2 regions of the Lysinibacillus sp. OF-1 genome follow, and region 1 is predicted to be linked to the other one. Evidence: predicted binding sites of a transcription regulator. Region 1 holds the regulator's gene; the other holds the start of a gene.
The links. The regulator Rex, encoded in region 1, represses fermentation and respiration genes when NADH is low (regulators of the CRP and FNR family bind a similar motif). The targets are predictions, from matches to a motif close to TTGTGAAATATTTCACAA.

Region 1 (6,572 bases):
AGAAAATTTAGGAATTTCTAATTAACTAAATATAATCAACAATTGAATGCGAAAATGCTCGCTTTTATTTTTGACTATGGGTCTGTTTTAATTGGTTTATGATTATCTCATTGGGAACTAGAGGAATTAGCTATAGGAGAATTGCTATTGGAATCCCCCTCGCCTAACTACCTTGACTAGAGGTTAGGCAACAGGAAAATCAGCAATCGATGATGGAGGTAAATTTAAACAATTTATTGGAGCTATGATGAAATCACCCTGCTGTTAAATGGATCATCGACTATAAATAGAGCTCATTGGAAAAAGGGGACTGAATGGGACAAATATAGAGCGATATACTTGTTACAAGCGCTGTACATTTAAGCTATTCATTATAAAAACCACTTCCCATAAAGTTATGGAAAGTGGTTATGTTTAGTCAAAAATTTTAGCTGAAACTAAAACTTACATCATGCCTGGCATACCGCCCATGCCGCTCATATCTGGCATTGCTGGTGCTGCTTCTGGAATATCTGCTACAACTGCTTCTGTTGTTAAGAATAGCGCTGCAACTGATGCTGCGTTTTGTAGAGCTGAACGAGTTACTTTTGCTGGGTCCACTACGCCTGCTTCCATCATGTTTACCCATTCGCCAGTAGCTGCATTGAAACCAATGCCAACTTCTTCACGTTTTAGGCGATCCACGATGATTGAACCTTCAAGACCAGCGTTATTAGCGATTTGGCGAACTGGTTCTTCTAAAGCACGTAAAACGATTTTCACACCTGTAGCTACGTCGCCATCTACTGATTCAGCTGCTTTTTCCACTGCTGCATAGACGTTAAGAAGGGCTGTACCACCACCTGATACGATACCTTCTTCAACAGCAGCACGAGTAGAGTTTAGAGCATCTTCAATACGCAGTTTACGTTCTTTAAGCTCAGTTTCTGTTGCAGCACCAACTTTGATAACTGCTACGCCACCTGCTAATTTTGCAAGACGTTCTTGTAATTTTTCTTTATCGAATTCTGATGTTGTTTCAGCAAGTTGTGCACGGATTTGACCAATGCGTCCTTCGATTGCGTCTGCACCGCCAACACCTTCAACGATTGTTGTGTTGTCTTTTGTTACAACAACTTTTGCTGCACGTCCAAGTGAAGAAATATCCGCTGATTTTAGGTCTAAGCCTAATTCTTCAGTAATTACTTGACCACCAGTTAGGATAGCGATATCTTCAAGCATTGCTTTACGACGATCACCGAAGCCTGGTGCTTTTACTGCTACAGCATTGAATGTACCACGAAGCTTGTTCACAACAAGCGTTGCAAGTGCTTCACCTTCCACGTCTTCAGCAATGATTACTAATGGACGACCTTGTTGTACCACTTGTTCTAATAATGGTAATACTTCTTGAATGTTTGTAATTTTTTTATCAGTAATTAAAATGTATGGGTTATCAAGAACCGCTTCCATTTTATCTGTGTCAGTTACCATGTAGTGTGAAGCATAGCCACGGTCAAACTGCATACCTTCTACTACATCAAGTTCTGTTGTGAAGCCTTTAGATTCTTCGATTGTAATAACGCCGTCGTTACCAACACGCTCCATTGCTTCAGCGATCAGTTGTCCAACTTCATCATCTGCAGCAGAAATAGCAGCAACTTGTGCAATTTCTTCTTTATTGCTTACTGGACGAGAAATAGCGTGTAATTCTGTAAGTGCAGCAGCAACTGCTTTATCAATACCTTTGCGGATACCTACAGGATTTGCACCAGCCGTAACGTTTTTCAAGCCTTCACGAATAATTGCTTGTGCTAATACTGTTGCTGTTGTTGTACCGTCACCAGCGATTTCATTTGTCTTAGAAGCAACCTCTGCTACTAATTTTGCCCCCATGTTTTCATATGGGTTTTCTAGCTCGATTTCTTTAGCGATTGTTACACCATCATTTGTAATAAGTGGTGAACCGAATTTTTTTTCTAAAACAACATTACGCCCTTTTGGTCCTAATGTTACTTTTACTGTATTCGCTAATTTATCTACACCTTGTAACATTAATGAACGAGCGTCTTCTGAGAATTTAATATCTTTTGCCATGAGAATTTACCCTCCTGAAATGGAATATTCGTTAAGCTTCTTCAATATATTTATATCAATTTCATCTTATTGTCATTTTCGTTAAACAAACAATAAGCCTTCACCTTTATTTAAGGTGTGAATAATGTACTTATTCAATAATTGCAAGAATATCGCTTTCGCGTAAAATTAGGTATTCATTACCTTCAAATTTAACTTCTGTTCCAGCGTATTTAGAGAAAATAATGCGGTCGTCAACTTTAACGTCAAGCTCTACACGTTGCCCGTTCTCTAATACACGACCTGTCCCAACTGCTACTACTTTACCCTCTTGTGGTTTTTCTTTTGCAGAGTCAGGTAGTACAATACCGAATGCAGATTTCTCTTCTACCTCGATTAGTTCAATTACAATACGATCTCCTAGTGGTCTTAACAAGTGAAACAACCTCCTAATAATTAAATAATTGTTAAAATTTATTAGCACTCTATATCAATGAGTGCTAACACAATTATTATGATAATCAATCACACTTTTTTTTGCAAGCCAGAACTTCGAAAAATTTTGTTTTCTTTCCATATTCCTCTACAATAGAAAGGAAGCATATGAATGGAAAGGATTTTGACTGTGACTAATTCTCAAAAAATAACGAAACATAAAAAAACAGCCCTGTATGTCTTATTAATTTATATCTTGATGCAGATTTCAAGCAGATGGCTGCTCTTACCGTTTCATAAGCTCGTTATGAAGATAACTGGTCTAGCTTCTGAACAAGCGGCTCCCATTACTCAAGGCTGGTATATTGCCCTTAGTTTTGCTATTGCGCTCATTTTAAGCTTAATCCTAACATCTCGTGATAAAGCCTTTTGGAACATTTATCAAGGAAAAAAGGAAACGATCCCTCTTACAATTGTTTGGGGAATCTTCGGTTTCTTCCTCGTGTTCTTTGGTCAAATGATTGGTGCCGCTATTGAGATGGCTGTTTTCGGTATCGAAGGAGGTTCCCAAAATACCGCAGATATCGTCGCTATAGCTCAAGGTGCTCCCGTTGCTATATTAGCGATTGTTGTATTTGGGCCTATTTTAGAAGAATTCGTCTTCCGCAGAGTCATATTTGGCTCGCTTGTCCAAACAACAAATTTCTGGGTGGCGGCTATAGTAAGTGCCATATTCTTTGCGATTATCCACTTCGACTTCTCGCATATCTTGCTTTATACCATTTGTGGCTTAATATTTGCCTTTTTATATCACAAAACAAAACGCATTTGGACTTCTATTATCGCACACGTTATGCTTAATGGATTTGTGACACTTGTACAATTCTATGCAGAGCCATTGCAAAAGTTTCTTCAAGAACTAGAAAAAATGCAATAATTTTTTGTAAAGTCATCGTAAAGCGGAATTAGAACACAAAAGCTCGGTGTCCCATTGAGGGCACCGAGCTTTATCTATTACTGTTGATTCAATTCTTCTATTTGTCGTCGTTGCTGCTCAAGCGCCTCTTCAATCTGACGCTTTTGCTCCGCTTCCTGTTCTTCTTTTAAACGAATTTCCTCTGATTTAAGATATTTCTTATAACCAATCCGAGAAATCATAATACTAATTTCATACAAGATAAACAATGGCACAGAAACCATTAAATGTGACGCCAACTCAGGCGGTGCAATAATCGCTGCACATACAAATAAACCAAAGTATGAATATTTACGAATTCGAATTAGTAAATCTGGACTTAATATACCAATTCGCGAAAAGAATAAAACAACAATCGGTAACTGGAATAGAAAACCAAAAGGTATTGTAAGCTTAAACAAAAATGTAAAATACTCATGTATACCAATGGTTTGCTGTATCTCCAAATCATTCGATAAATTCATCATGAATTTTATGACATACGGGAAGAGTAAGAAGTACGAAAAAGATAACCCTGCAATAAACAATAGAAATGAATATGGTATATAGCTTAGAGTGGCTTTACGTTCTACTTCTCTTAATCCAGGGCTAATAAACGACCACAATTGATACATCAACACTGGCGATGAAAGAATAAAGGCAATTATAAAAACAACTTGGATATAAATCGCAAGTGGTGTGACTACGTCAAATGCATGAAGCTCAATATTATATTTTGCTCCAGTCATTTGAAGGTATTTAACAAGCGGCTTTGCGACGAAAAAGCCGCCAGCCATAGCGAGAACAAAGAAAACGGCAACAATGAACAGCCGTTTTCTTAATTCTTCTATATGCTCAATGACAGTTAGATCTTTTGGATTCATTCCTCAAACATCCTAACTTACTTATCTAGTTCTTTCTTTTTCTTGTCATCATCATCTTCGTCGGCTAAACCTTTAGTAGCATTTTTGAATTCACGTAGTGTTGAACCAAATGCCTTACCAAGCTCTGGTAACTTCTTAGGGCCAAAAATTAATAACGCGACAATTCCGATAATAATGAGGCTCATAGGACCAATTCCACCCATTACAGCCACCTCCTCTTTATATCCATCATTTTAACGCATATTTCGCCATTTTGCTAACTAATTATATGTGAAAGTTTTTCGTCTCTCTCATAGGTTTACCCGCATTTTATTAAAAAATATTATTTGACAGAAATGGTGAATTACACTTAAAAATATGTATTATTTTCACACTTCCTGATTACGAATTAAATATATAAGCGCTTGCAATTCTACCGATAAATCAATGGTTAAGAGCTGCATTCTATCTGGTACTGTTAACCGTTCTGGTGTAAAGTTTAAAATACCTTTTGCATTCATTGCTGCTAAACGATCCGCCATTTTTTGTGCGGAGCGTGGTGAAACGGTTAAAATCGCAAGCTCTGCACCGTATTCAGCATACTTCTCCTCCAGCAAATCTGGATGAAAAACAGGAATATTACTAATCATTTTGCCATCCTTCGGTGCTTTAGAATCGAATGCTACGACAATATGTGTATTATGGTTTTTTTGAAAATTATATTTTAATAATGCACTGCCCAAATTCCCCACGCCAATTAACGCTACTTTTGTCGCTTCATGTTGATCAAGCGTCTGGCTAAAAAATTGTAATAAATGCTGCACATCATAGCCATAGCCCTTTTTACCAAGAGCGCCAAAATAAGAAAAATCACGGCGAATCGTTGCAGAATCTATTTTCATCGCTTCACTCAGTTCCTTCGACGAAATACGTTCCATACCTTCTTGTGCAAAGTTTTGAATAAATCGATAGTAAAGAGGAAGTCTTTTTGTAGTGGCTTGTGGGATTTTTAATTCTTGTTTCAAACTTTCTCCTCCTTATGATGAACCTCAATCAATTTTACTGTATTTAACTACTAATTTTAATACATTTATCCTTAACTATATACAACATTTTTGCAATCCACTAGCGTATTTCTCTTTAGTTAATGGCGCTTTGTACGCAACTAACTAAAAAGAAATCGTTTCAATCTTACATGACTGCTAGGAATAAGTAAAGCACCTACATTGCATGCAAATCGTTCATCCATTACACTAAGGTAGAATTGAGGTGTCAAGAATGATTGTTTTACAGGTCAATCAACTAACTAAATCCTTTCTTGCAGATGAAATTTTAAGTGGTGTTAAATTAGAAGTTCAACACCGTGATCGCGTTGCCTTAGTAGGGCGAAACGGTGCAGGTAAATCGACTTTATTAAAAATAATCGCTGGTCAAATGTCCTATGACTCTGGGGATATCATTATCCCAAAGGGCGTTCAGGTTGGCTATTTAGAGCAACATGCTGGATTAAATTCTACGTTAACTATTTGGGATGAAATGATGACCATTTTCGAACCGCTTTTAGCTCAAGAACAAACGCTCCGCTCGCTCGAACAGCAGATGGCTGATCCTACCGTTTACGAAAATTCCACTCTGTATGCGAAAGTTATGTCGGAATACGATCAACTACAGCATACTTTTAAGGATGCTGGCGGCTATCAATATGAATCGGACATACGTTCAGTGCTTCATGGAATGCAGTTCTATCCCGAAGACTATGATAAACCCATCAGCTCACTATCTGGTGGACAACGCACACGTTTAGCACTGGCTAAGCTTTTACTTAGTAAACCAGACCTTTTAATTCTCGATGAGCCTACGAACCATTTAGATATCGAAACATTATCTTGGTTGGAATCTTATTTAAAGAGCTATGAAGGAGCTATTTTAATTGTTTCCCATGACCGCTACTTCTTAGACCAAGTCGTTTCCATTGTCTACGAGGTGTCACGTCATCGTGTTACAAAATATACAGGCAATTACAGTGCTTATTTAGATGAAAAGGCTAAAACTTATGAACGCGATGTCAAACTTTTTGAGCGTCAGCAAGATGAAAAGGCCAAGCTAGAGGATTTTATCCAAAAGAATATTGCACGTGCCTCTACAACAAAAATGGCACAAAGTCGACGTAGAATGCTTGAACGAACTGAGTGGATGGAATCGCCAGATGGTGATGAGAAATCCGCTAGTTTTGGTTTTACTATCGAACGTCAAAGTGGTAATGA
Region 2 (6,572 bases), 110 kb from region 1:
ATCTGAAGATGGCTTAATAATATCTACAACTTTTGCAAAGCCATAATTTTTCAAGGTTTTCATCACATGTATTTCAGCTGTTTCGTTCGGAAGTGCGCCTTGTATAAATAGTGGGTAGCCATCAACCTTTGCGACGCCATTGCCATCATGTGTTAAATCTTCTATATAAACTGAAAGTCGATCATTTTTTTTCACGGGTGCTGACATTCGTACATCCTCCATTTCAATCTCCTTATTGTAGCATGTGTTGGCGAATGAAAAAAGAACAAGACTTGCCCGTTATATTGTTCTCCTCACTAACTTGAAAAAAGAGCCGCTATTCGCGACTCTTTTCTTGCTCTTTTGTAATATGATAATCCCTTGGTGCCCACCAAAATGCACACAAGATCCCAAGAATGACGACAATAAAAGGTGCATAAAAAATTAAGAAACTTTGCATACCTTGATTTCCTCCTATGCGTGATTGTCTTCTTTTCCTGTCACATAGTTTTTATTGAACAAGAATAGTTTCATCAATAAATAGAGTGAAGGAAGAAGAAGGCACAGCCCTAAAATAAATGCGATGACTAAAGCAACCGCCATTTGTGTGCTTGTAAAACTATCATAAATTGTTAAATACGGATACAGTAAGTATGGATATTGTGCTATCCCATATGCAAAGAAGGCTACAGCAAATTGAGCAATAAGAAGCCCAACTGCAAGTCCGTACTTTTTACGCATGGCAATGAGCATGACTGTAATAATAAATAAGACAGCTGAAATCGCAAACATCCACCATAAATTCACCATGTGACTATAACTTTCTGGGTTAATGGATTTCATTTCATACATAATGCCCAGTGCACTAATCATTAACGGTGCTGCCCAAACAAGTGCATATTTTCGCATCAGTTTAGTCGCTTCTACGTCATTTGCTTTATGAGCATACCACGTTAAAAATACGGCTGAAATATACAGCACAGCAGCGATGCTCAGTACCACAATGCTCCAAGCAAATGGACTTGTATATAAAGTCCAGTAGTTTAGCACAGGTTGCCCATCAATCAGATCAACATAGCCTCCACCAGCAATGGCAAAAACAACAGATAAGGAAGCGGGAATTAATAAACCTGCCACACCGTATGTCAGCGTATACCCTATATGTCCTCGCGTACCGTACGATTCAAAGGCATAGTAGGAGCCACGAATTGCTAACAGTACAAGCGAAATACTGACTGGCACAAGTAAAATCGTTCCGTAATAAAAAGCAGTTTGTGGGAAAAATCCAACGATCCCTACGAAGAAAAATACTAAAAAGACATTGGTTACTTCCCAGACAGGCGATAAATAACGTTTAATAATATTTGTTAAAATATGATTTTTACCAATTAGTAGGCTATAAGCGTTGAAGAAGCCTGCACCAAAATCAATGGATGCGACAATGACATAGCCAAATAGAAAAATCCATAATACGGAAATACCTAATACCTCTAACGTCATAGGATGTCACCGCCTTTTTCAGAGTGGCGATCTTCAATTTCACGCTCAATTGGATTCTTTTTAAACATTCGCACCAAGACGACAATACTTCCTACCGCTAATACTGCATATACACCTGCAAACAACAACAGCATTAAATCCACATGATCACTCGTTGTGGCTCCTTCTGGTGTTCGCATCAAACCATAAAGAATCCATGGTTGACGTCCAACCTCTGCAAGCCACCAGCCTGCTTCAATGGCAATGATAGAGAGTGGGCCACCCGCCACAATGATCCATCGATACCACCGTGAATGTATAAACTGCCAGCCCCGTGCTTTCCCTACAACATAAAGTAATGAAACTAGCACCATAAACATACCAATGGACACCATAATATCAAAGAGATAATGAATATAGAGTGGTGGTAAATCCTCCTCCGCAAATTGATCTAAGCCAATTACCTCTGCGTTAGGATTAAAATGTGCAAGAATGCTCAAAGCATACGGAATTTTAATAGCGTATTTTACTTCTTCTCCATCTAATACACCAAATAATACAAGCGATGCTTTACCCTCTGTTTCAAAATGCCATTCTGCAGCGGCTAGTTTTTCGGGTTGATATTCAGCTAAGTATTTTCCTGAAAAATCTCCAATTACAGCAGCAGCTATGGAGAAAATTAAGCCAATTTTCATAAGTAAAAGCAAGGATTTTTTATGGTATACATGCTTAGAGCCTTTTAACATTCTGTATCCCGCAATAGCTGCTAGTACAAATGCTGATGTCATATACGCTGTCACAAGTACATGCGCTACCTTTGTCGGCATGGCCGGGTTAAACATCGCTAAAAAAGGTTGAATATTGACAAGTTCTCCGTTTACAATATCAAATCCTTGTGGTGCATTCATAAAAGCATTAACAATTGTAATGAAGACCGCTGACATCGACGCTCCAACAGCGACAGGAATTAATAGTAGCATATGTTTTTTCTGACTATCAAAGCGGTCCCATGTATATAAATAGATCCCTAAAAATATAGCTTCAAAGAAAAATGCAAACGTTTCCATAAACAATGGTAATGCAATCGTTTGACCAGCAAGTTGCATAAAGTTAGGCCACAATAATGAAAGCTGTAAGCCAATGGCAGTTCCTGTTACAACACCTACGGCCACAGTAATAACAAAACCACGCGCCCAACGTCTCGCCATTAAGATATAATGCTCATCATTCTTTTTATACCCAGTCCATTGAGCAATCATAATCATCAACGGGACACCTACACCAATCGTTGCATAAATAATATGGAACGATAATGTTAACTCCGTTAATGCTCGACTCCAAAAGACTGCTGATTCATTAATCATCTCATTGCCCCCCTAACTTCCAAATATTCTTCCAAGAATGGAAAGTAGCATAATAATTGCAACACCAAAACTTATCCATATAAGTTTCTTTTCTTGTGACTTATACAAAGGCAACACTTCCTTTCCCTTATCCATACCCCCATTTTCCACTATTACAACGAATAAAACCTTAATAACGGACCGAAATTTCAGGCTATTATTAAGGTTTCAAATTTTGTTCAACTAATATACGCACATTTGCCAAACATTTTTCTAAATTCATTCACAATCTAAGTTCTAAAGATGAAATTGTATAATTTAGTCCATTCCAATTTAATAAAGGAAGCAATCGGATTAAGTAGGTTTTCAGAGATTCTTATGTGGCACAGTTCTGGTTTTCGGCTTCTATTGGGAAGGTTAACTTTGGGAGTGTGGGGGGGTAGATATTTTTGGGAGTGGTGAAGCTTTTCTCTTTAGGGGACTTCCTAATATGCAGATCCCTTACTTTTATAAGTACGATCAGATAGAATCCAAAAAGCTCATCCAACTAAAATAGGATGAGCTTTTTGGATTGATTAAATACGGTCTTCTTCTCGAATATCTGCAAGTGGGACAAAGATTTCAATGTGACGCTTCAGATTTTCAAATGTAGCCGGTGCGTCTCCGCCATATTCGCCATCTAGGTTAAGATGGACTTCGTTTTCAGTCGTGACTTTGACAACGCTGGCTTTTTTATAAATGACACGATCGTCATTTAAATGTTCGCCTCGTAATGCCATAGCAGCTAGTTGAATAAACTCTGGAAGGCTTACTTTTTTCAGTACTATTACTGTAAAGTAACCATCATTAATACTCGCATCAGGGGCAAGTTTTTCAAAGCCACCTACTGAATTCGTTAAACCACATAGGAACATCATGGCGTCCCCATCAAATACTTCGCCATCATATTCAATACGCATATGAGAAGCTTTGATGGATGGAATCATTTCTACTGCCTTTACATAATAGGCTAACTGACCAAGCATTGTTTTCATTTTACTTGGTACTTCATAAGTGAGTTCTGTAATGCGTCCCCCAGCAGCAATATTAATGAAATAGCGTTCGCCATTTAAGAGACCCACGTCCACTGGTAATGTGTCGCCTTGAATTATAATGTCTACAGCCTCATCAATATTTCGAGGAATATGCACAGCACGGGCAAAATCATTTGTAGTGCCCATCGGAATTAGACCAACTTTCGGACGGTTTTCAAATGGACTTACACCTGAAACAACTTCATTTAATGTGCCATCTCCACCAACTGCGATGATGATATCAAAACCACGCTCTACCGCATTTTTTGCTGCAAGCGTTGCATCTCCCTCACATGTTGTTGCATGACAGGATGTCTCATAGCCTGCTACCTCTAGTTTTTCCAACACCTCTGGTAGATGTTTCTTAAATACTTCGCGTCCAGATGTAGGATTATAAATGATTCTTGCTCGTTTCATAACATACCTTCCTGCTTCATAAGATTCTATTTCATTCAACGAAATTCTACGTTGAAATGTTGCAATGCTCTTGTTATTTTTGTAATGCGTTTGTTACCTGTTTTTTAAAGTCCTCATAGACATACGTCCAGTAAGTTGAGTTCGAGATATTTTCCTCTCGAATTTCTGCATAAAGAGCTTTTTGAGCTTCTTCAAATGTTGGATCTTCTTTATCTGGTAAACTCGCTCGTTTCGTTACGACTAACTCTTGTAATTCAGGCGCACGTGGTCCCCATTTTCCTACAACCTCACCTGCATCATCTAACAACAGATAAATCGGGATAGCACGACCACCGTTTGTTAAATAACGATCAATTAACTCTGTATCAGCATCGCGAAAAACGGTACGCATTTCTAACCCTGCCGCTTCAGCAACACGACGAATAATAGGATTGTTTAACATAGCGTCTCCGCACCAATCTTCTGTAATGGTTAAAATTTTTGGCTGCTTATCTTTTAGTAATTCGATGAAGCCATCGTTTGTTGGCACTTCAAAACCATCATAAATACGGAAGCTCTCTTCTTTCAACGTCGTCATGTTCTCCATATATTGTTGTATCGAAATAGCTTCTTGAAAATATTGTTGTTCAGTTTTCATTGGCTCGTCCCCCTTATTATTGTCTATTCTATATTTTGCTATGAATACTCTTTTTAAACAACTATTAAGTGTTATAAATTGCAAATTAGTTACATTTTTGAAAATTAATAGCCGAGGGAGCAATAAAGCTCTCTCGGCTATTATGTTACAACGAGTATTATCGTTTGGCAATTTCTTGTTGTAATAATTTATTAACCATTGGAGGGTTGGCTTGACCTTTTGTTGCCTTCATAATTTGACCAACTAAGAAGCCAATCGCACGATCTTTACCATTTTTAAAGTCTTCGATAGATTGTGCATTGTTATCTAAAACTTCTGTTACGATGGCTAGTAGTGCACCTTCATCAGAAATTTGAACTAAACCTTTCGCCTTCACAATATCCTGTGCAGAACCACCGTTTTCTACTAATTCAGCAAATACTTTTTTACCGATCTTAGAAGAAATTGTTCCGTCAGTGATCAATTTCACCATCTCAGCAAGGTTTTCTGGTGTTAGTGCAGTATCTTTAAGGTCTTTTTGTTCCGCATTTAAGTAAGCTGAAACATCACCCATTAGCCAGTTAGCAGAAAGTTTCGCATCTGCACCGTTCACAATCATTGCCTCGAAGAAGTCTGAGATTTCTTTAGAAATAACAAGAACTCCTGCATCATATGGTGTTAAGCCTAATTCTTCTACATAACGTTTTTTACGAGCATCTGGAAGCTCAGGAATTTCTGATTTCACTCTCTCTAGCCATGCATCATCAATCGAAAGACGAACTAAGTCTGGCTCTGGGAAGTAACGGTAATCATCTGTTCCCTCTTTCACACGCATTAAAATTGTTTTACCTGTTTTTTCATCGAAACGACGTGTTTCTTGCTCAATAATACCGCCTGATAATAATACATCTGCTTGACGTAATTCCTCATGCTCTAAACCACGACGAACATAGTTGAAGGAGTTCAGGTTTTTAAGCTCCGTTTTTGTGCCAAATTCTTCTTGACCATACGGACGAAGAGAAATGTTGGCATCACAACGTAATGAGCCTTCTTCCATCTTACAATCAGATACGTCTGTATATTGAATAATTGATTTTAATTTTTCTAGGTAAGCATATGCTTCGTTTGGTGTACGAATGTCTGGCTCAGAAACAATCTCAACAAGTGGTGTACCTTGACGGTTAAAGTCAACTAATGAGTGATCCCCAGCATGTGAAAGTTTACCAGCATCTTCTTCCATATGAAGACGTGTAATACCGATACGTTTTGTATAGCCGTCTACTTCAATATCGATCCAGCCGTTTTTACCGATTGGTTTATCAAATTGTGAAATTTGATAAGCTTTCGGATTATCTGGATAGAAGTAGTTTTTACGGTCAAATTTTGTTTCTTGTTCGATTTCCATATTAAGTGCAAGTGCAGCACGCATTGCGAAATCTACTACATTTTTGTTAAGGACTGGTAGGACACCAGGGTACCCTAAATCAATTACTGTTGTATTTGTATTTGGTTCAGCACCAAAATGAGCTGGTGCTGGTGAGAAGATTTTTGAGTTTGTTTTCAACTCAACGTGTACTTCTAAACCAATGACTGTTTCAAAGTTCATGTTATTTTCCCTCCCACATTTGAGGAACTTGTTTATGGAACTCTGTTGCTTGTTCAAAA

Region 2: a site for Rex is predicted at 3,073-3,090, ahead of NV349_RS20030 (cytochrome ubiquinol oxidase subunit I). Genes of this name have one in related genera too.

What each region holds. Positions count from the first base shown of each region.
Region 1 is NZ_CP102798.1:4,190,820-4,197,391, forward strand. It holds gene groL (chaperonin GroEL) at 445-2,076, opposite strand; gene groES (co-chaperone GroES) at 2,207-2,491, opposite strand; gene NV349_RS20510 (CPBP family intramembrane glutamic endopeptidase) at 2,663-3,427, shown strand; gene tatC (twin-arginine translocase subunit TatC) at 3,505-4,329, opposite strand; gene NV349_RS20520 (twin-arginine translocase TatA/TatE family subunit) at 4,347-4,532, opposite strand; gene NV349_RS20525 (redox-sensing transcriptional repressor Rex) at 4,698-5,333, opposite strand; gene NV349_RS20530 (ABC transporter ATP-binding protein) at 5,587-6,572, shown strand, end outside.
Region 2 is NZ_CP102798.1:4,076,228-4,082,799, forward strand. It holds gene rlmD (23S rRNA (uracil(1939)-C(5))-methyltransferase RlmD) at 1-207, opposite strand, end outside; gene cydS (cytochrome bd oxidase small subunit CydS family protein) at 317-439, opposite strand; gene NV349_RS20025 (cytochrome d ubiquinol oxidase subunit II) at 454-1,479, opposite strand; gene NV349_RS20030 (cytochrome ubiquinol oxidase subunit I) at 1,476-2,822, opposite strand; gene NV349_RS20035 (diacylglycerol kinase) at 3,377-4,291, opposite strand; gene NV349_RS20040 (thioredoxin family protein) at 4,365-4,928, opposite strand; gene gatB (Asp-tRNA(Asn)/Glu-tRNA(Gln) amidotransferase subunit GatB) at 5,086-6,513, opposite strand; gene gatA (Asp-tRNA(Asn)/Glu-tRNA(Gln) amidotransferase subunit GatA) at 6,515-6,572, opposite strand, start outside.